DNA from 3 places in the Streptomyces sp. NPDC006435 genome. Region 3 is predicted to be linked to each of the others. Evidence: riboswitches for the same ligand, from Rfam matches in the RefSeq annotation. Region 3 holds a riboswitch; each other region holds the start of a gene.
The links. A riboswitch is a leader RNA that binds a small molecule or an ion and turns the genes downstream of it on or off. The one in region 3 is predicted to bind cobalamin.
Positions count from the first base shown of each region.

Region 1: it holds a riboswitch for cobalamin, as region 3 does, so the genes downstream of both, ABZZ04_RS25380 (cobalamin biosynthesis protein) here and ABZZ04_RS11020 (ABC transporter substrate-binding protein) in region 3, are expected to answer to the same signal.
Region 2: it holds a riboswitch for cobalamin, as region 3 does, so the genes downstream of both, ABZZ04_RS16965 (energy-coupling factor ABC transporter permease) here and ABZZ04_RS11020 (ABC transporter substrate-binding protein) in region 3, are expected to answer to the same signal.

Region 1 is NZ_JBEXPY010000028.1:56,258-63,519, reverse strand. Features, by position in the region: gene ABZZ04_RS25390 (putative cobaltochelatase) at 1-2,003, opposite strand, end outside; gene ABZZ04_RS25385 (cobyric acid synthase) at 2,128-3,654, opposite strand; gene ABZZ04_RS25380 (cobalamin biosynthesis protein) at 3,651-4,679, opposite strand; cobalamin riboswitch at 4,823-4,955, opposite strand; gene ABZZ04_RS25375 (hypothetical protein) at 5,176-5,406, opposite strand; gene ABZZ04_RS25370 (inorganic phosphate transporter) at 5,442-6,713, opposite strand; gene ABZZ04_RS25365 (class II aldolase/adducin family protein) at 7,061-7,262, shown strand, end outside.
Region 2 is NZ_JBEXPY010000015.1:4,593-11,854, forward strand. Features, by position in the region: gene ABZZ04_RS16950 (phytanoyl-CoA dioxygenase family protein) at 1-954, opposite strand, end outside; gene ABZZ04_RS16955 (winged helix-turn-helix domain-containing protein) at 1,707-2,654, opposite strand; gene ABZZ04_RS16960 (Gfo/Idh/MocA family oxidoreductase) at 3,129-3,995, opposite strand; cobalamin riboswitch at 4,354-4,538, shown strand; gene ABZZ04_RS16965 (energy-coupling factor ABC transporter permease) at 4,568-5,272, shown strand; gene ABZZ04_RS16970 (energy-coupling factor ABC transporter substrate-binding protein) at 5,269-5,649, shown strand; gene cbiQ (cobalt ECF transporter T component CbiQ) at 5,656-6,405, shown strand; gene ABZZ04_RS16980 (ATP-binding cassette domain-containing protein) at 6,402-7,253, shown strand.
Region 3 is NZ_JBEXPY010000007.1:130,667-137,928, reverse strand. Features, by position in the region: gene ABZZ04_RS11035 ((2Fe-2S)-binding protein) at 1-103, opposite strand, end outside; gene ABZZ04_RS11030 (ABC transporter ATP-binding protein) at 100-888, opposite strand; gene ABZZ04_RS11025 (iron ABC transporter permease) at 885-1,940, opposite strand; gene ABZZ04_RS11020 (ABC transporter substrate-binding protein) at 1,937-2,917, opposite strand; cobalamin riboswitch at 2,956-3,094, opposite strand; gene ABZZ04_RS11015 (hypothetical protein) at 3,301-3,579, shown strand; gene ABZZ04_RS11010 (hypothetical protein) at 3,902-4,405, shown strand; gene ABZZ04_RS11005 (hypothetical protein) at 4,375-5,793, shown strand; gene ABZZ04_RS11000 (VWA domain-containing protein) at 5,790-7,238, shown strand; gene ABZZ04_RS10995 (AAA family ATPase) at 7,253-7,262, shown strand, end outside.

The DNA of each region.
Region 1 (7,262 bases), on a different contig from region 3:
ACGAGCCCGGCGATCGAGTCGGCCCGCAGCTCGTCGAGGGTGACGGCGCTGCCCCCGAGCTCACGCGCGAGGACCCCCGCGAGGCCGAGCCGCACCGGCCCCGACTCGCAGTCCACGACGACGGACGCGATGCCCTGCGCCTCGTGCAGCCGGGCCGCCCGCGCGGCCAGCGCCACCGCGTCGGGGCCCCCGGTCGCCCGCCCGTCGGTCACCACGACCAGCAGCGGCCGGCGCGACGGATCGCGCAACCGCTCCACCCGCAGCACCTCGTGGGCCTTCAGCAGCCCGGCCGCGACCGGGGTGCGCCCCCCGGTCGGCAGCAGCTCCAGCCGGGCCGCCGCCGCGTCCACCGACGACGTCGGCGGCAGCGCCACCTCGGCCTCCCGGCCCCGGAAGGTGACCAGCCCGACCTTGTCCCGCCGCTGGTACGCGTCCAGCAGCAGCGAGAGCACCGCGCCCTTCACCGCGCCCATCCGCTGCCGGGCGGCCATCGACCCGGAGGCGTCCACCACGAAGAGCACGAGATTGCCCTCGCGCCCCTCCCGCGTCGCCTGCCGCAGATCGTCCCGCCGCACCACCAGCCCCGGCCCCGAACGGCCGCGCGCCCGCTGGTGCGGGGCGGCGGCCTGCACGGTCGCCGCCAGATGAAGCTTGGTCAGGGCGCCCCGCGGCTGCCGGGAACCGGTCGTGCGCCCGTGCTCGGTACGCGCCCGGGACCGCCTTCCCGTCGCGCCCTCGCCCAGACCGGGCACGCTCAGCATCCGGGTGCGGAACGGCTCGGTGGCGCCCACCGGCCGCTGCTCACCGCCCCCGGACGGCCGGCCCCGTTCCTGCTCCTGTCCCTGTCCCCGGTCCTGCTCGGGCACGGACGGGGCGGGCGTGTCGGCGGCCTCCCCCTCGGGCCGCGGCGGCGTGTCGGGGCCGCCGTCGTGCGGGGGCCGGCCGCCACCGCCACCGCCACCGGGGCCGTCCGGGTCCGGGTCCTCGTCCCCGCCGCCGTTCTGCTCCAGCGTGTCGTCGAGCTTGTCCTCGTCCAGCCCCGGCGCGTCGAACGGGTTGCGCCTGCGACGGTGGGGGAGGGCGAGCAGGGCGGCCTGCCGCACGTCCTCGGCCAGCACGTCCGTGCGCCCCGCCCACGCGGCCAGCGCGGTGGCGGTCCGCGCCATGACGATGTCCGCGCGCATCCCGTCGACCTCGAAGGCCGCGCACGTAGCCGCGATCTGCCGCAGCGCCCCGTCCCCGAGCCGCACCTCGGGCAGCAGCGCCCGCGCGGCGGCGATACGCTCCCGCAGAGCGCCCTCCTCGGCGGCCCACCCGGCGGCGAAACCCGCCGGGTCGGCGTCGTACGCCAGGCGCCGTCGCACGACCTCGACCCGCTGGTCGGTGTCGCGGGACGCGGCGACCTCGACGGTCAGCCCGAACCGGTCGAGCAGCTGCGGGCGCAGCTCGCCCTCCTCGGGGTTCATCGTGCCGACCAGCAGGAACCGTGCCGCGTGCCGCACGGAGACGCCCTCGCGCTCCACGTACGAGGCACCCATGGCGGCGGCGTCGAGCAGGACGTCGACCAGGTGGTCGTGGAGCAGGTTCACCTCGTCGACGTACAGGATGCCCCGGTTCGCGGCGGCCAGCAGGCCGGGCTCGAACGCCTTGACGCCCTCGGCGAGCGCCCGCTCGATGTCGAGCGCCCCGACCAGCCGGTCCTCGGACGCGCCGACGGGCAGCTCCACCATCCGGGCCCCCCGCGACACGCCGTCCCCGGCCCCGTGCGGGCCGTCCGGGCACGCCGGGTCGGGCGACGCCGGGTCGCACGAGAAACGGCATCCGGGGACCACCGGGACGTCCGGCATGAGCGCGGCGAGCGCCCGCACGGCGGTCGACTTGGCGGTGCCCTTCTCACCCCGCACCAGCACCCCGCCGACGGCGGGCGATACGGCGTTCAGCAGCAGCCCGAGCCGGAGGTCGTCCTGTCCGACGACGGCGGTGAAGGGGTACGGCGTACTCACGGTGCCTCCTTGGAGGAACGAGGGGGTGGCGGTCCCGCCGGTGTCCGGGGAGCCGGGGCCGGGGCGGCGGCCCGGACCGACGGCACCGCCCGGGACGCTCCCGGCGCGGTGCCCGAAGGGGTGTTCATGCGCGCGCCCCGGTTGCCGGGGGCGCGCCGGGCGGAAGGAACGGCAGGTCCGACGGCGCGCCCGACTCGATGAGCCGCAGCAGCGCGTCGGTGTCGGCGTGCTCCTCGATCAGGTCGCCGAGGCGGTCGAGCTGTTCCTCCCGCAGCGCGCCGAAGACGGTGTCGGGGGCGGGGACGAAACGTCGGCCCGCGGCCCGTGCCACCTCGGCGAGGAAGCGGCGGCGGAACGCGTCGCTCTCCAGCGAGCCGTGCCAGTGGGTGCCCCACACGGCGCCGACCCGGCACCCGTCCAGGAACGGTTCCCCGCCGCACACGTCCGCGACGCCGTGGTGGATCTCGTACCCCTCGACGGGCGCGCCGAGCGCCTCGCCGACGGGGCGGGCGAGGGTCTTCTCGCGGTCGAAGCGGATGCGCACGGGCAGCAGGCCCAGGCCCTCGACCCGGCCCGCGCGCGACTCGACCTCGTCCTCGATGTGCTCGCCGAGCACCTGGAAGCCGCCGCAGATCCCGAGGACCGGCAGGCCCTCGGCCGCGCGCCGCACCAGCGCGTCGGCGAGGCCGCGCTCGCGCAGCCAGGCCAGCGCCTTCACGGTGCCGCGGGTCCCCGGCACCACGACGAGGTCGGCGTCGGACAGCTCCTCGGCCCGGTCCACGAACCGGACGACGACGCCGGGTTCGGCGGCCAGCGCGTCCACGTCGGTGAAGTTCGACATCAGGGGCACCGCGCACACCGCGACCCGCAGCACGTCATCGCCGTGCGGAGGGGCGACGACCGACTCGCGCACCGCGCCGCGCAGTGAGACCCGAAGCCCGTCCTCCTCGTCGATGCCGAGGCCGTGGGCGAAGGGCAGCACCCCGTACGTCCCCCGCCCGGTCAGCCCGCGCAGCATCTCCAGGCCGGGCTCCAGCAGCGACACGTCGCCGCGGAACTTGTTCACCAGGTAGCCCGCGATCAGCGACTGGTCCTCGGGGGCCAGCAGCGCCGTCGTGCCGAAGAACGAGGCGAAGACCCCGCCGCGGTCGATGTCGCCGACCACCACCACGGGAAAGCCCGCCGCCCGCGCGACGCCCATGTTCACGATGTCCGTGCGCCGCAGGTTGATCTCGGCCGGACTGCCCGCCCCTTCGCAGATCACCGCGTCATACGTGCCCCGCAGCTGCTCCAGGCAGTCCACCACCGTGGAGAACAGCGCCTCCTGCCGGCCGCCGTGGTAGCCGCGCGCGCTCATCTCGCCGACCGGCCTGCCCATCAGGACGACCTGGCTGGAGCGGTCGCCGCCCGGCTTGAGCAGGACCGGGTTCATCAGCGCGGTCGGCTCCACCCGGGCGGCCTGGGCCTGCATGGCCTGGGCCCGCCCGATCTCGGCCCCCTCACGGGTGACGAACGAGTTCAGCGACATGTTCTGCGCCTTGAAGGGCGCCACCTTCACGCCCCGGCGCACCAGCCAGCGGCAGATGCCCGCGGTGACGACGCTCTTGCCGGCGTCGGAGGTGGTTCCGGCGATCAGCAGTCCGCCGCTCATGGGTTTCTCCGTCCTGGGGTGCGGGATCCGGGGGTACGGGGGCCTGCCAGGCCGGTCACGGCCGTCCGGCGCCCCGCGATCCGCCGGGCGGCGAGCGACACGCCGAACCGGCCCGCCGCGCACACGCCCAGGGCCAGCACGCCCACCCGGCGCGACAGCCGTACCGCGCGCTCGATGTCCGCGGCCTCCACCGCCCGGCCGGCCTCGCCGTTGAGCACGGGGCGGTGCTCGACCCGGCCGCCGTACGCGAGGGTCCCGCCGAGCCGTACGCCGAGCGCGCCCGCGAACGCGGCCTCCACCGGGCCCGCGTTGGGGCTCGGATGCCGGCCGGCGTCGGCCCGCCAGGCCCGTACCGCCGCGCCCGGCCGGCCTCCCGCGGCCACGGCGAGCAGGGCGGTGAGCCGGGCGCCGGGCCAGCCCGCGAGGTCGTCGAGCCGGGCCGAGGCCCAGCCGTAGCGCCGGTACCGGGGCGACTTGTGGCCGACCATGGCGTCCAGGGTGTTGACAGCCCGGAAACCGGCCAGTCCGGGCACCCCGCCCAGCGCGCCCCACACCAGGGCGCCGACCACGGCGTCCGAGGTGTTCTCGGCCACGGACTCCACCACGGCGCGGGCGATCTGCGGCCCGTCGAGGGACTGCGGGTCGCGCCCGCACAGATGCGGCAGCCGTTCGCGGGCCAGTTCGATGTCGCCGGCCGCCAGGGCATCGCCGATGGCCCGCGCCTCGCGGCCCAGGGACGTGCCGCCGACGACGGACCAGGTGGTGGCGGCGGTCAGCGCGACGGAGGCGGCGGGACGGTCGCGCAGGGCGCGGGCGACCAGCGCGGCACCGCCCGCGACGCCCCCGGCGCAGACCAGGGCGTGCAGCGCGCCCCACCCGCGGTGGTCGTGCCACAGACGGCGCTCGACACCTGCCGCGGCCCGCCCGAACCCGGCCACCGGATGCCCCCTGCGGGGGTCACCGAGCAGCAGGTCGCCGAGCAGACCGGCGGCGGCGCCGTACGCGAAGACGCGGTCGGCTCGCACGCTCAACCGGCCGTCGTGCCTCGGAGGATCCCGGTACGGGCGGCTCTCGGCGAGAGCGCCCCGACGACGGACGCACGGCAGCCAGGCATGGCGATATGTCCTCACTCAGGGTCCGCGCCCTGGTTCGACGTGACCGGCGACGAGAGTCTCCTGGCTCCCGGATCCGCGGTTCCCCCGGCCTTCCAGCCCGCTCGCGCGTGCCGTGACTTCCGGTGTTGGGGGACCGCTCCCCGGTGACAGTGGCGGGACCGCGCCGGATTCGCACCGGCTTCCTCTGCTGTCGCCGTGATTGGCTCCGGCAGTCCACCACGCCCCGCGAACGCCCGTCAACCTGCCGTTGACCTGCGGCGGTGCAGTGTGCTGAGACCCACATCGCCCCGGGCGCACGACGGAGGGCCGGACACCTCGCGGGTGTCCGGCCCTCCGTGACGCGCGCGCGTCGGACGCGACACGTGTGCTCGGGCGTGACGCGTGTGCCCGGGCGTGACGCGTGTGCTCAGGCGACGATCAGGAAGATCCCGTACGCGACCGCCGCCGCGCACAGCCCGAAGCAGGCGTACGCACCGGCGCGGGCCAGCAGCACCGAGCCGCCGGAGCCGCCCTGCGCCGCCGGTTCGGCCTGCTTGGAGAGGCCGACGATGCCGAGGGTGAAGAGGCCCACCAGGGCGACGGTGACCACGAGGGAGACGCCGAACACGGAACCGAGGGCTGCCCAGTCGATTTTCATGCTGATTCCTTAGACGGCCGGCCTGGAGGGCCCGCTCAGACGGTGGCGGGTCGTGCCGGGTCCTGGGTGGTGGTGGTTGCGGCCGGGGCCGCGATGGTGGCCGTGAGGTTCTGGACCGGCGCCTGGGCCGCGGTGGGCGGCGGGCTGACGGCGGCGATGGCCGTGGTGACGACGCCCGCGGGCTCGACGTCGCCGTCCGACGGGGCGACGTCCCCGTGGCCGACCGGCTTGCGGCGCGAGATCAGCCAGATCGAGCCGGAACCCGCGACCAGCAGCGCCGCGACGACGACGACACCCCAGGTGCCCTGCTTGGTGAGCAGCTCGGCGCCCGCACCGACCAGACCGGCGGCCGGGAGGGTCAGGCCCCAGGCGACGAACATCCGGGTGGCGGTGGACCAGCGGACCACACCGCCCTGCCGGCCGAGGCCCGCGCCCATCACGGCACCGGAGCAGGACTGGGTGGTGGAGAGGGAGAAGCCGAGGTGCGAGGAGGCCAGGATGACCGTGGCCGCGCTGGTCTGGGCGGCGAAGCCCTGCGGCGGCCTGAGGTCGGTGAGGCCGCTGCCCATGGTGCGGATGATGCGCCAGCCGCCCAGGTAGGTGCCGAGGGCGATGGCCAGGCCGGCGGACACGATCACCCAGACCGGCGGGTTGGAACCGGGGCTCAGGACGCCGCCGGTGACCAGGGCCAGGGTGATGATGCCCATGGTCTTCTGCGCGTCGTTGGTGCCGTGGGCGAGGGAGACCAGTCCGGCCGAGGCGATCTGACCGGCGCGGTAACCCTTGGCGGTGGCCTTCTCCTGGGCGTCGTTGCGGATCTTCCCGCCGATCCGGTACGTCAGCCTGGTGGCCAGCAGCGCGGCCAGTCCGGCGACGATCGGGGCGGCCACCGCGGGGAGCAGCACCTTGGTGACGACGGTGCCGCCGTTGACGGAGGACCAGCCGGCCGACATGACGGCCGCGCCGATCAGGCCGCCGAACAGGGCGTGCGAGGAGCTGGACGGCAGTCCGACCAGCCAGGTCAGCAGATTCCACAGGATGGCGCCGACGAGTGCCGCGAAGATCACTTCTGTTCGCAGCCCGTCCTCGTTGATGATCCCGCCGGAGATCGTCTTGGCGACCTCCACCGACAGGAACGCGCCGACGAGATTGAGAACGGCGGACATGGCCACCGCTGTCTTCGGTCTGAGTGCACCGGTCGAGATGGTCGTCGCCATCGCGTTCGCGGTGTCATGGAAACCGTTCGTGAAATCGAACACTAGAGCTGTCACGATCACAATCGCGAGGAGCAGCGTGATGTGTTCCATTTACCCAGGCAATCGTTCGACGTCATTGGTGCGTAGACCGTAGGCAACCTTAGTGAACGGAAGATGAACTGAGCAGGGCGCTGCGGTGTTGCCAAGCGATTGGTGTCATTCCGCTTGTCTCCGTCCGCGGCCGGCGGCAGGGGCCCCGCCGCCCGTTCGACGGCGCGTGCCGCCTCCGGCCGGGCCCGCCCCCGCCTCCACCCGGAACCCGTCGCTCCGCCGGGACCGCCCCCGGGCCTGCCGGCTGCCCGCCCGCGGGGAAAGGAACCGGCCATCGACCGGGCCCCGCCGCCTCCGTCCCGGCCGAACGCGTGTCCGTCCGTCCTCCGGCCTGACAGGATCGGCGCATGAGCGATCAGCAGCGGGACGCGATCGGGCGGGCCTGGGACGGTGTCGTCGCCACCGCCCGCAGGACGGCGGCCGAGGGCCTCGTCGTCGGGACCTCGGGAAACGTGTCGGCGCGGGTCGGCGACACGGTCCTGGTCACACCGAGCGGAGTGCCGTACGACCGGCTCGGCCCGCGGGACGCCGTCGGCGTCGACCTGGCGG
Region 2 (7,262 bases), on a different contig from region 3:
GTACCTGATGGATTCGTGCTTCGTCACGTCGCCGACGAGCGTCCCGTTCCACTCCGGGGTGGCGAGACTGCGCCACGACTCGATCCGGGAGCGCCGCAGTTCGTCGTGCGACTCCAGCGCGGGCATCATCGAGAGGTACTGGACGGCGCGGACCTCGTCCCGCGAGGTGTTGCGAGCCACCCCGTGCGCGAGCAGGCCGTTCCAGATCAGCAGGTCACCGGCCCGCAGCTCCGGGCGGATCACCGGGAACTCCGCGCGGTCGGTGTCCGGCCTGATCGGGTCCCGGTCCGCGGGCTGCCCGGTCTTCCACTCCTCGAACCGGTGGAAGAGTTCCGGCGAGCACTGGAAGCCGCCGGCCTCCGCCCGGGTGTCGTTCAGCGCGATGATGCCCTGGACCCGCTGGGGCAGGACGCCGAGCGTGGTGTCGACGTCCCAGTGCAGCTCGATGTCGAAGCCCTTGTCGGTGGGCGCGATGAGCGCCCGGTCCCGGTTCCCGACGTTGGGCGGGTTGAGGTTCAGCCGGTCCAGGGTCACCCACAGCTCTTCGCAGTCCCACACGTCGACGAAGGCGTCGTAGACGCGCTGCGTCTGCCGGCTGTCCCAGATGAGCTGGTGGTGGTACGCCTCGACGAACCCGTAGACGTGCAGTTCCCGGTCCAGGTCGTCCCGGAAGGGGCGGTCCTCGTACCAGGTGTCGGGCCGGGCCGGGTCGAGTCCCTGGAAGTCCCAGGTGAAGTCGAGCAGGCGGCGCGCCGCGGCGGCCGGGATCGCCTCCCGCACGATGACGTAGCCGTAGGTCTGCCAGAACTCGAAGTCCGCCTCGGACAGCACCCGCAGTTCCCGCGACTTCCGGATGTCCCTCAGCGGTGTCCGTGCCAGGTAGGACTCGCCGTCCGAGCTGAAGTACGGGCGGTCCGAAGGGGATCGGTGCAGATAGGAGTCGGGCGTCGTCATGCATTCACTCCAGGGCTCGGGTTCTTCGTGGCTGAACGGACCGACCGCTCCCCCTGCGGTACGGGTCCGGGCGCTCCACCTCGGTGGGCGCCGGTGACGGCCTCGGCGCCGTCGTCGTCGAACGGCGTCGGTACGGTGCGTCGGGCCGTGCGACGGGTGTGGTCCAAGTCGTCCGGGCGACGGGCCGGCCCGCTCACCGGCCTCGTGCGTCCGGTGCGGCGGACGGGTCGGGAGGCGGTGGGGCGGGCGGCGCCGCGTCGCGCGTCAAGGGCGGTGGCCGACGGCTCTGCCGGTCCGGTGGGTCGTGGCGGTGCCGTCGGCTCCGTCGGTGTCGTGGTTCGCGCTCGGCCCTGCGGGCGGATCGGATTCCAGGAAATGAACGTTTCCCAGTGCCTTGCTCACGTCTTCGCGGTCCTCCGGTCGAGCAGTTCCCGCCTCGACTCTTGTCGAGCCCCGGAGACCCGGCAAGCCTTTCGGCGTACGCCGAATCGCCCCGGCGGCATGCCGGATCGACTCCTCGCTTTCCGGCGTAATCGCTGGTGGGAGACGCGGGATCACGCTTCTGGACATCGGGTGGCACGGTGTTTCGGCCATGCTCGTCGCCGGGCCGACGGGGTCGCGGAAAACACAACACCGGGCGCGGCGCCAAGCGCCGGCCCGGTGTCATGTTGTGGTGGGCCGTCGGCCAAGTGCCCGGTTGCGATGGGCCCGCCGTCCCGGTGGCCGGTTGTGACGGGCCGTCGGCCCGATGGTCAGCCCTGTGACGCCTGTTGGCTCATCAGGCACTGCGTCAGCGTCATGCCCGAACGGTTCAGCTCGTACAGGACGCGCGTACCGGCCCGGTGGCGTTGCACCACACCGGCCGAGACGAGTGCCGAGAGGTGCTGGGAGACCGTGCTCGCGGCGAGCCCCAGGTGGTCGGCGAGCGCGGAGGTGGTGGTCGGTTCGGCCAGTTCGCGTACGACCGAGGCGCGTCCCCGGCCCAGCAGGATCGCCAGACGGTCCTCGCGCCGGTCCTGTGCGGCGCCGTCCCGCTTCGGGCCGGTGTGCAGGATTCCCGCTCCCCGTGCCGCGAAGGAGACCGCGGTCCGGCCGCCGGCGGCCGACCACCAGTGGGTGCCGTCCGTGAACATCATCGGCACGGCGGTCAATCGGCCCGTGCCGTCGGTGCGTTCGAGCGGCAGCCCCAGTTCGTGGAGGAGCGCCGCTCCCCCGCTCATCGCCAGGGTGCGCGAGCGGAAGAGGATCTCCTCCTCCAGGCAGCGTGCCAGACCGGCCTCGCGCGGCTCGACCGCGACCCGCCAGAAATTCGCGAAATCCGCTGCGAGATAACGGAGTTGACTCTCCGGCTCACGGATCAGCGCGGCGATCACGGGGTCCTCGACCGCCGCCGGGTACTCCCGGACGATCTCGTCGCGGACCGGGGCGGCCGGGGTGCGCGCCAGGTCGTCCAGCTCCTCGGTGATCCCCGCCCGTCGCGAGGCGATGCCCGCCCCCAGGAACGAGGGAACGCGCCCCCGCCGCCGGGCCAGGGCGACCACGGACCTCAGACGCGGCGTCAGCGCCCCGTGCGCCTCGCGGGCCCAGGACCGATGGGGCCAGGGGACGTCGGGGCCGTACCGGGTCAACAGCGCGACGGCGCCGAACGCCTGCCACAGATCGCACAGCGCCAGCCGTACGTCGGGCTGCTGTCGGTCCATCAGCCCTCCAGACCCGCATGCCGACGCACCGGGAAGCGCACCCCGGAAGTGAGCTGACAATACGTCAATTCCCATCTCCTGAAGCCGAGTTCACTTCGAATGAGCGACACTTCGGCACCAGAAGCGCATGGCGAATCGAACATGAACCCCGCCCACCCATCGTGGTCCAGACCAATGATGCATGAGCTTTCGACACCCGCACGGCGACTGTCAAGAACGTTGTGCCCCAGGTCACACGACCATCGCTCGGGGCGAGCGCACGGGCACGGAAGGTAGCCCCATCTGGTCTAGACATGTTGCCTGAAAGTGTGTTGACTTCACGCAGGGAGACACCCCTCGAAGGGCCCTCACCAGGTCAACTGTCCTCCGGGAGAAAGCTGTCGGTCCCTCTCCCGTCACTCCGCCGCAACCCTCGTCCGGTCCGCGGGGCACCCCCGTCGGCGCGGTCGCGACGGGATCGGGCCACCCTCCGGTTCACGCCGTCCGGGGACCGGCGGACGCCTCGCCCATGGCCGCGGCGACGGCCTCCAGGACCTCGACCGGACGCAACAGGTCCTCGTGCCCGATGGGCTGCCTGCCCGTACGGGCCATCTCCAGGAACGCTTCGAGGCCCGGCACGCAGTAGTCCGCGCCGGGGACGAGCGTCCGCTGGACCATGGCCTCGCGGGTGGAGGCCATCGCGTGGAACGGGATCTGCTCCGTGTCGCCCGGCCGGACGAGGTTCACGACGACCCGGGTGCCGCCCGCGGTGAACGACGCGGTGACGGTGGTACCGGTGAGGTCCGTGCGGATGCCGGAGACCGCTCCGGGCGCGAGCCGGAGGGCGATGTCCACCGTGTGGATCCCGTAGAAGAAGATCCCGTCGTACTCGCTGTCGGGGTCGGCCGGCCCGGACACGACGACCAGGTGCGGCGCGCCGTTCGCCGCCGACCGGGCCGCCAGTTCCTCGGTGTCGGGGATCCAGCGGAGCGCCGAGGACGAGGTGAGCGGCGCGCCGTGGGCGAGCGCGGTGTCGATCATGGCCCGGGCGTCCTCGACGGTGCGGGCGAGCGGCTTGTCGACGAACACCGCGAGGCCCTCGGCCAGGAAGGGGACCGCCAGGTCGCGGTGGCGCGTTCCGTACCGGTCCGCGACGACGACGGCGTCGACCAGTCCGAGCAGTTCGGTGGGCTCGTCGACGACGGTCGTGATCCCGCCGGTGGCCGCCAGGGCGTCGTTGCGCGGGCCGTGTCCGCCGCTGAGCGCCACGACGCGCGCGTCGCCGCCCGCCCCGTCGACGTTGAGGTGGCGGACGATCTGGTCGACGTGGCTGCTGTCGGTGCCGACGATCCCGATGCGCATCCGGAGACGTTCCCTTCATCGGTGGCGGCGGCCCGCCCGCCCGTGGTGCGACACCGAGTCTCGCACAGAGGGCGCACGGCCCCGGCCCGCGGTGCCAGCAGGGGCGGTACGGAGTGGCAGCAGGAGCGGTACGCGGTGACGGCACGGGCGGTACGGGCGGACGGCCCCGTGCGCCCGTACCGGGCCGTTCGCGCAGGTGACCGACACCGCGCACCGGCCCCTGCGCGCGGGCGTGCGGGCGTGCAGAAAAAGCGGCGTGGTGCACCGGGCGTCGCACCCGGTACGCGCGGGCGCGCAGGCGTGCGCGCGGTGCTCCCCGCCCCCTCCGGGCGTGCTTGTCACCACCCCGGGCCAGGCATTACTGTCACCACGCCTTGGTGAACGGGAAATCCGGTGTGATACCGGTGCGGCCCTCGCCACTGTGATCGGGAAGTCCGGCTCCAGCCCCCTGCGGGCAGCCACTGGGTCCTCGGACCCGGGAAGGCGGAGCACGGGCGGTGGTACCCGTCAGCCAGGAGACCGGCCAAGGCGCGTCAACCATCCACGAGGTGCTGGAGAGGGTCTACTGAGCCATGCACATAGCCGAGGGCTTTCTGCCTCCGGCGCACGCGATCGCCTGGGGCGTCGCGTCCGCGCCGTTCGTCGTACACGGAGTACGGTCACTCACCCGTGAGGTCAAGGAGCACCCGGAGAGCACCCTGCTCCTCGGCGCCTCCGGTGCCTTCACCTTCGTCCTGTCGGCCCTGAAACTCCCTTCCGTCACCGGGAGTTGCTCACACCCCACGGGTACCGGACTGGGCGCCATCCTCTTCCGGCCGCCGATCATGGCGGTGCTCGGCACCATCACCCTGCTCTTCCAGGCGCTGCTGCTGGCCCACGGCGGTCTGACCACGCTCGGTGCCAACGTCTTCTCGATGGCGATCGTCGGCCCCTGGGCCGGATACGGGCTGTACCGGCTGCTGCGGCGGTTCGACGTGCCGCTGATGGTGACGGTGTTCTTCGCCGCGTTCGTCGCCGACCTCTCCACCTACTGCGTCACCAGTGTGCAGCTGGCGCTGGCCTTCCCCGACCCGAGCAGCGGATTCCTGGGCGCGCTCGGCAAGTTCGGTTCCATCTTCGCCGTCACCCAGATCCCGCTCGCGGTGAGCGAGGGTCTGCTGACGGTGGTCGTGATGCGGCTGCTGGCGCAGTCCAGCAAGGGGGAACTGACCCGGCTGGGCGTGTTCCCGACTCGCCGCGCGGACCGGACCGGCACGCCCGAGGAGGTGGCCCGATGAGCCGTAACGCGAAGATCAACGCCCTGCTGCTGCTCGTCGTGGCCGCGCTCGCGGTCCTGCCGCTGGCACTCGGCCTCGGCGACCACAAGAAGGAGCCGTTCACGGGCGCCGACGCCGAGGCGGAGACGGCGATCACCGAGATCGAACCGGACTACGAACCCTGGTTCTCGCCCCTGTACGAACCACCGTCCGGCGAGATCGAGTCGGCGCTCTTCGCCCTCCAGGCGGCGCTCGGCGCGGGCGTCCTCGCCTACTACTTCGGGCTGCGCCGGGGCCGCCGCCAGGGCGCGGAACTCGCCCTGACGCAGGAGCAGGCGCGACGGGACGCCGAAAGCACGTCCGTCGGCACCGGGGACTCCCCCGCCGAAGGAGCCTGAACCCGCGTGCTGCCGATCGACGAGGCGGCGCACAGCAACCGCTGGCGCCGCCGTCATCCCGTGGACAAGGCCGTGCTCGGACTCGGGCTCACCGTGCTCGCGATCTCGCTGCCGCCCTGGCCCGGCGCGGCGCTCGTCCTGGTGACGGCGCTCGTGCTGCTGGCCGGTCCGGCGGGCGTGCCGGGCCGGCGGCTGTGGCGGGCGTACCGGGTGCCGTTGGGTTTCTGCGTGACCGGGGCGGCCACCCTGCTGGTGCAGATCGGCGGCCCCGGCGGGTTCGTGTCCCTCGCCGACGGCGGGCCGGTCCGGGCGGGGGAACTCCTGCTGCGCACCTCGGCCGCCTCCCTCGGGGTGCTGCTGTTCGCCTTCACCACACCGATGTCCGACCTGCTGCCGCGCCTGGTGCGGGCCGGGGTGCCCGCGCCGGTCGTGGACGTCGCCCTGGTGACGTACCGCATGAGTTTCCTGCTGCTCGACTCCGTGCGCCTGATCCGTCAGGCGCAGGCGGCCCGGCTCGGGCACACCACTCGGGCCGCCGCCTGGCGTTCCCTGGGCGGGCTCGGCGCCACCGCGTTCGTCCGGGCCTTCGACCGGGCGGCGCGGCTCCAGGCCGGGCTCGCCGGCCGGGGCTACGACGGCACCCTGCGCGTCCTGGTGCCCGAGGCCCGGGTCTCCGCCCCCTTCACCGCGGCGAGCCTCGCGCTGCTCGCGGCACTGACCGTCCTCACCCTCGTACTGGAAAGGCCGCTGTCATGAGCGAGCCCGCCGCCCTGGTCGCCCTGCGGGGCGCGTCCTTCTCGTACGAGGACGGGCCGACCGTGCTCGACGGGCTCGACTTCGAGGTGCGCGAGGGGCGCGCGCTCGCGCTGCTGGGCCGCAACGGCAGCGGCAAAACCACGCTGATGCGGCTGCTCAGCGGCGGGCTGCGGCCCCGTACGGGGCAACTGACCGTCGAGGGGAACCCCGTCACGTACGACCGCAAGGGACTGACCCGGCTGCGCACGACCGTGCAGCTGGTGGTGCAGGACCCCGACGACCAGCTCTTCGCCGCGTCCGTCCTCCAGGACGTGTCGTTCGGCCCGCTCAACCTTGGCCTGTCCGACGCCGAGGTGCGGGCGCGCGTCGACGAGGCGCTCGCCGCCCTGGACATCGGCGCGCTGGCCGACCGGCCCACCCACCTGCTGTCCTACGGGCAGCGCAAGCGGACCGCGATCGCCGGCGCCGTCGCCATGCGGCCCCGGGTGCTGATCCTCGACGAGCCGACCGCCGGGCTCGACCCGGACGGCCAGGAACGGCTGCTCGACACCCTCGACCGGCTCCGGGCGAACGGCACCACCGTCGTCATGGCCACCCATGACGTCGACCTCGCCCTGCGCTGGGCCGACGACGCCGCGGTCCTCACCCCGTCCGGCGCGCACATCGGCCCGGCGCCCGCCGCCCTCGCCCGCACCGATCTGCTCCGGCAGGCGGGGCTGCGCCTGCCGTGGGGCGTAGCGGCGTCCGAACTCCTGCGCACGCACGGCCTGTTGACCGAAGGCGCCACCGGTCCGCGCACCCCGGAGGAACTGGCCGCACTGGTGCCGGAGGCCACGGCCGACCACTGAGCCGCCGTG
Region 3 (7,262 bases):
CCAGCCACTGCCCCGCCTCGCTCGCGGGCGGTTCGCCTTCGGCGACCTGCCAGCGCGGGCCGTGCGGCAGGGGTGTCCAGACGGGAGAGCCGCCGTCGCTCATGACGGCGGGAGGTAGACGACGTTGGGGGCGCCGGTGACCGGATGGACGCCGATCCGGGTCCGTATCCCGTAGACCTCGGCCAGCAGCTCCTCCGTCAGCACCTCGTGCGGGGTGCCGGACGCCACCAGCCGGCCGGCGCCGAGGACGAACAGCCGGTCGCAGTACGAGGCGGCCAGGTTGAGGTCGTGCAGCACCAGCAGGTTGGTGGTGCCCAGCGTCCGCACCAGGCCGAGGATCTCCAACTGGTAGCGGATGTCCAGATGGTTCGTGGGCTCGTCGAGCGCCAGCAGCCCCGGTTCCTGGACCAGGGCACGGGCGATCAGGGCCCGCTGCCGTTCCCCGCCGGACAGTTCCTCGAACCGCCGGTCGGCCAGGGACGCCGCGCCGACGCGCCGCAGCGCCCGGTCGATGCGGCGGGCGTCGTCGGCGTCGTCCTGCTCCCAGAACCGTTTGTGCGGGCTCCGGCCCATCGCCACGACCTGGCGCACGGTCAGGCCGAAGGTGCCGGGACTGTCCTGCGGCACGACGGCGACGCGGCGGGCCCGTTCCTTCACGCCGAGGGCCGAGGCGTCCACCCCGTCCAGCAGGATCCGGCCCGTCGCGGGACGCAGGGCGCCGTACACACAGCGCAGGAAGGTGGTCTTGCCGCTGCCGTTCGGCCCGACCAGGCCGACCGTCTCGCCGGGGGCGGCGTCCAGCGCGACCGCGTCGAGCAGGGTGCGGCCGGCCACCTCGTAGCCGATCCCGTCGGCGACGAGCGCCTTCGGGGGCGGTGCCGGGCTCATCCGGTGATCCCTTCGGTGCGGTTGGAGCGGCGCAGCAGCCAGAGGAAGAACGGGCCGCCGACCAGGGCGGTGACCACCCCGGCGGGAATCTCCTCGGGGGCCGCGACGGTACGCGCCAGCAGATCGGCCAGCAGCAGGAAGACGGCCCCGCCGAGCGCGGTCACCGGCAGCAGCCTGCGGTGGGACGCGCCGACGACCAGCCGGGCGGCGTGCGGGACCATCAGACCGACGAAGCCGATCGCCCCGCTGTAGGCGACCAGCACGCCGATGATCAGTGACACCAGCACGAAGGCCCAGCCCCGGAAGCGCCCGGGGTCCAGCCCGAGGCTGCGGGCTCCTTCCTCGCCGGTCAGCAGCAGGTCCAGCGGGCGGGCCAGGCAGATCAGGAGCACGGACCCGACGCCCAGGACCACGGCGGGCAGCACCAGTTGGTCCCAGCGGGCACCGCCCAGACCGCCCAGGGTCCAGAACAGGATCGCCCGCACGTGCTCGGCCCGGGAGGACAGCACCAGGATCAGGCTGGTGAACGCGGACAGCACGTACTGGATCGCCACCCCGGACAGGACCAGCCGGCCCGTCGTCATGGTGCCACCGCGCCGGGCCATCGCGTAGACCGCGACCAGCGCGGCCATGGATCCGGCGAACGCCGCGACGGGCAGCGCCACATCGGTGGCCACCCCGGCGCCGACCCCCAGCACGACGACCGAGGCGGCGCCCGCCGACGCCCCGGACGAGGCGCCCAGCAGGAACGGGTCGGCCAACGGGTTGCGCACCAGCGCCTGGAGCACCGCGCCCGACAGGGCCAGCCCGGCGCCGACGACGGCCCCGAGCAGCACCCTGGGCAGCCGCACCTCCCACACGATCGTCGGGTACGCACCGGTGCGTTCACCGCCCAGGACCGTACTCAGCACCTCGCCCGGCGGAATCCGTACCGGACCGAGCGCCAGACCGGCCACCGCTGCCGCGAGCAGCAGCACCGTGAGGACGCCGATCACGACGGGGGCCGAGCGCAGGGCGGACTTCGGGCCGGGGCGGGCGGACCCCGCGCTCACGGGGTGCCGGGGTGCAGCTGCCCGGCCAGGTCCCGTACGGCGTCGGCGACCCGGACCCCGAGCACGGCCGAGGACAGCGGGAGCACCGCGAACTTCTTGTTCCTGATCGCCGGCACGTCCGCGAGCGCCGGATCGTCCAGCAGCCGCTTCTTCTTGGCCGCGACCGTGGTGCCTCCGTAGTCGTAGATCACGACCACCTCGGGCCTGCGCTTGATGACCTGCTCCCAGGACACGTCGCCGAAGGTGGCGTCGAGGTCCGCGAAGACGTTCCTGCCACCGGCGAGCTCGACGATCTCGTTGCCGATGCCCTTGCCGCCCGCCGTGAACGCGGAGCTGTCGCCGGAGTCGTACACGAACACCGAGCGGGGCGAGGAGCCCTTGAGGCCCGCCTCGACCGCCGCGATCTTCCGCCGTTCCCGGGCGATCAGCTCGCTGCCGCGCTCCGGTACGCCGAAGGTCCTGGCGACCTGGGTGATCTCGGTGGCCAACTGGTCGAGGCCGACCCCGCCCTCGGTGCAGTTCTCGATGTTCAGCCGGGTGTCGATGCCGTTCTTGTGGAGCCCCGCCCGGTCCTGGCCCCTGGCCCTGTCGAAGGCGCTGTCGTACCCGCCATAGACGAAGTCGGGGTTGGCACCGAGCAGCACTTCCTTGGAGGGGTACTCCTTCGCGAGCACCTTGGTCCGGTCGTACGCGGACCGGTACTCCGGCAGGACGCTGTCGTCCAGGTAGGCCGTACCGACCAGCCGGTCCCGGAGCCCGAGGGCCAGCATGATCTCGGTGACGTGCTGGTTCATGGTGACGACCCGTTCCGGCGGGGCGTCGAAGGTCGTTCTCGTACCGCAGTTGGTGACCGTGTAGGGGAAGCCGTCGGCGGCCGGTGCGGCCCCCGTCCCGTCCTTGTCGCCGGTGCCGCAGCCGGCGAGCGGCAGCAGGAGCAGCGGTATGAGTACGAGCGGTACACGGCGGATCCGTGGCATGGCCGGCCCTTTCCGGGGGATGTCCTCGTCCCCTGGGTCGTCTGGGAAGGCGGCGCGGCCAGTATCTGGCTTCCGGGCCGTTGCAGCCCGGTCACAGTGGCGGGACCGTACCGGATTCACACCGGTTTCCTGACGCGCGTCGCCCATGTTCTCCGGGCCATTCTGTCAGACCACGTATTCCGGCAGGTCATGGCCCTGGTACCGACGGCCGGTGTTCATCGCTTCCGGCCTCAGCCGCTGCCGCTCCGCGCTCCTGCACGGTCGCCCCGCGCCGGAGCGCGGCAAGGAACGAACGTTCACGGAGTGAACTCCATGACACGTACGGGTGATTGTCCTCGACGGTGGTGCGACGTCACCCGGAAGTGGGGCTATCTCTGCTGGTTGTGATCGAGAACTTGCTGCGTGCCGCCACGGTGGCCGCTCTCACCGCCCTGTCCCTCGCCCCGGCGGGCGCTGCACTCGCGGACGAGGGTCCCCTCGTGCCGCAGGTGAGCCCGTGCGCCGCCGTCGTGGCGCCCGCCGGCCAGATCTGTGTGCCGTCGCCCAAGCAGTGCATCAAGGCGCCGTGCCCCCAGTACGACCTGCTCCACATCCTCCCGTACTACCCGCTGCCCTCGTACGAGGAGGTCATGGCCGCACACGGAACGGACCCCACCCCCTGACACAACTCCGGTGCCCTGTCGTGCGGTCCGGCCACGTCCGTGACCGCACGACAGGGCACCGGGCACAGGGACCACCGCACCACTCGCTCCACCGCGCCACTCACTCCACGGCACGCGTTCCGCGACACACGCACTCCGCACCGTCCGCACCGCAGAACCGTCCGCACCACCGACACCGCCCGGTCGCCCACGGGGTCTCCCGTGCTCACATCCTGAGCAGTCCCGCCACGATCGGGGCGTTGTCAGTGGGCGCAGGTATGTTCGGTTCGTGTCCAGCCGGTGTGGCGAGGACGTCCCCTTTTTGTTGCATAGGAGTGGTGCGTTGTCGGATTGGGAGAGGTCGAGCACGGCGCGGGTGACGGCACCCGCACGGCCGCGGAAGCTCGCCAAAGTACCGTTCGTCGAACTGGCCGACGGGCGCCTGCAAGGAGTGGTGTCCAGCGGCTCGGACATCGGACGGGTCTACGTCTCGTCGGTCGCGGTCGGCACCTACGCCTTCGCCTGCAGCACCAACAACAACCGGCCCTGCGGCGGCGCGCGGGGATCGTTCTGCAAACACATCCAGGCCCTGATCGGCGAGGCGGTGCTGCAGTACGGGGCCGAGCGCGTCGCCCGCTATCTGAAGGTCGACATCGCGGAGGGCGCGTCGAGCGCACCGGTCATCACCGCCCAGATGACCGGCACCCGCCCGCCGCAGGGGGACACCGCGGCCGCCGCGCCCGTCTTCAGCCGGTTCCTGCGCCACCTCGCCTATCTGGAACTCGCCCCGACCACCGCGCCGTTGCCGGAGATGCAGTGGTTCCCGCCGACCAGGGCGGTGGCGTGATGCGCACCGATCTGCTCCACGAACCCGTCGCCGGACTCGACGAGGCACTGTCGGCCGTCGACGCCTTCGACCGGGTACTGGTCGCCGGACTGCTCCGCCCCAGGCCCGACCGGGCCGCGGACCTGATGGAGTTCGCCGAAGCCCTCGCGGGCACACCGCTGGCGGACCGGGTCGCCGAGGCCGCGGAGAAGGCGGCGGGCGGAGCCGCGGACGAGGACCACTTCGTCGCCCTCGCCGCCGCCCGCACCGCACTGCTCGGCTCCGTCCACGACGCGCTGACGGCCCGCATACGGGAAGCGGTCGGCCGCCCCGACGGCGAGCCGGCCACCGCCGTGCCCGGCGAACAGCAAGCGGCGAACCTCCTCGCCGCCGCCCGCTCCTGGCTGTCCGACCTGGCCCGCTCCGGCTGGCAGGGCATCGACCACGAGGTGGTCTCCGGAGCGGCACAGGTCGTCTCCGCGATGCTCCCGGACCCGGCGCTGCGCCGCCTGGCGACGCTCCTCGACGGCTTCGCCGCCGAACTCGCCGCGTCCTGCCCCGGCGCCTCGATGGAACACGTACCGGCACGCCGCTGGGCCGACCTCTGGTCACGCGCGATGCTGCTGACACTGCCCGGCGCCGCCCACGTCCCCACGACCGGCACGGTCACCGGCCGTCTCCTGCCCCTCGGCATCGACGTGCACGAACACGCGACCGCCGTACAGGCCCAGGTCCACGCGGTGTTCGAGCCCGCGGACGGCTCCACTCCCCGCCTGGTGCGCGCCGGTGTGTCGGCGCCCAAGCCCGACACGGTCGTCGGAGCCGGCCTGTGGCAACTGCTGCGCCCGCACATGTCGCTCCTGGCCGCCGCCGGTGAGGGCCGCGCCATGGAACTCACCGACATGCCGATCACCTGCGAGAACGACCTGATCTGGGACGACGCCCACGCCCGTTCCGGCGAGCCCGCCGACGCGTTCGTCACCGCCCGGGTCGCCCTGCCCGCCGCCGCCGACGCGGTGACCGCCCCCCTGGACCGGCACCCGGCGCGCATCGCGGTCCCGGTGTTCCTGGAGGGCTACACCGCCCAGCAGGACGACGACGCACTGACGTTCACCGTCGCCGGACACCCGCTCGCCGTCGACGCCGACCGCGCGCCGGCCGCCGGACCGCTGACCCCCGAGGCCGTCGCGGCGTCCGGGGCATGCATCGGACTGCTCCGCTGGGACGCCGGTGCCTACCGAGTCCAGCCCCTGGCCGTCGAGAGGACCGTACGGAAGAAGACGGTCGCGATCCACGCCGGGGAATGGGCCGGGGGCACCACCGACAAGGTCGGTGTCAAGGCGGAGAAGGCCGCCACCGACGCCGTCGCCGTGTTGCGGGAGCGCGCCGGAAAGCTGCTGCGGAAATGACGGACCAGACGACCGGCGGGCCCGCCGGGCACACGACCCCGCGGAGCCCCGGGCCCGACCCCCACGACAACCGCCGCCAGGTCCTGTACTGGCGACTTCTCGCCCGCCTCTTCGACCCCGAGGAGCAGGCCGCCCTGGAATCCGCCAGCCTCGGCGTCGTCGAGGACATCGGCCTGCCGACCGCACTGCTGGACCCGCAGGCGTCCGTCGACTCCATCGTGCAGCGCCACCCGGAACTGGCCGCCGAGTTCGACGGCCTGATGGCACCCGCCCCCGACGAGGACGACGACACCGCACGCGACCGGGCCGCCGAGGTGCGGCGCGCGGCACTGGTGTCGAAGGTCCTGCTCAACGTCTTCGCCTCCGGCTCCGGCACGGTCACCGCCGGACAACTGGCCCGCTGGCAGTCCGACGCAGGCTGGCTGGAACGCGCGCTCGGCTGCAAGCCCGGCGAGCTGCGCGGCGGCCGGGCCGGGGGAGCGGCGGCGGGACGGGGAGTCGGCCCGACCGGCACCGGCGGCCGGGGCACGAGCCCCGACCTCAGCCGGCTGATTCCGGCGATCGGACCCGAACTCGGCGCCATCGAGGCCGACCTCGTCAAACGGATGCACCTGCGCGAAGTGCTGGCCGATCCCAAGCTCGCCGCGCAGCTGACCCCGAGCATGTCGCTGATCGAGCAACTGCTGCGGGACAAGGACAACCTCTCGGGCGTGGCCCTGGCCAACGCCAAGGCACTGATCCGCCGCTTCGTCGACGAGGTCGCCGAAGTGCTCCGCACCCAGGTGGAGAAGGCCACGGTCGGAGCCCTGGACCGCTCCGTCCCGCCCAAGCGGGTGTTCCGCAACCTCGACCTCGACCGCACGATCTGGAAGAACCTCACCAACTGGAGCCCGGAGGAGGAGCGGCTGTACGTCGACCGCCTCTACTACCGGCACACCGTCCGCAAGACGACACCCCAGCGGCTGATCGTCGTCGTGGACCAGTCGGGCTCGATGGTCGACTCGATGGTGAACTGCACCATCCTGGCCTCGATCTTCGCCGGGCTGCCGAAGGTGGACGTCCACCTGATCGCGTACGACACCCAGGCACTCGACCTCACACCCTGGGTGCACGACCCCTTCGAGACCCTGCTGCGCACCAACCTCGGGGGCGGCACCGACGGCACGGTCGCCATGGCACTGGCCCAGCCGAAGATCGCCGAACCCCGCAACACCGTCGTGGTGTGGATCTCCGACTTCTACGAATGGCGTTCCGAGCCGCTGTTCGAGAGCATGGCCGCCATCCACCGCTCGGGAGCCAAGTTCATCCCGGTCGGATCGGTCACCAGCTCCGGCCGCGGCAGTGTCAACCCGTGGTTCCGCGAGCGCTTCAAGGACCTCGGCGCACCGGTGCTCTCCGGTCACATCCGCAAGCTCGTCCACGAGCTCAAGACGTTCCTCGCTTAGAAAGGCCCCGAAAAATGTCCGACC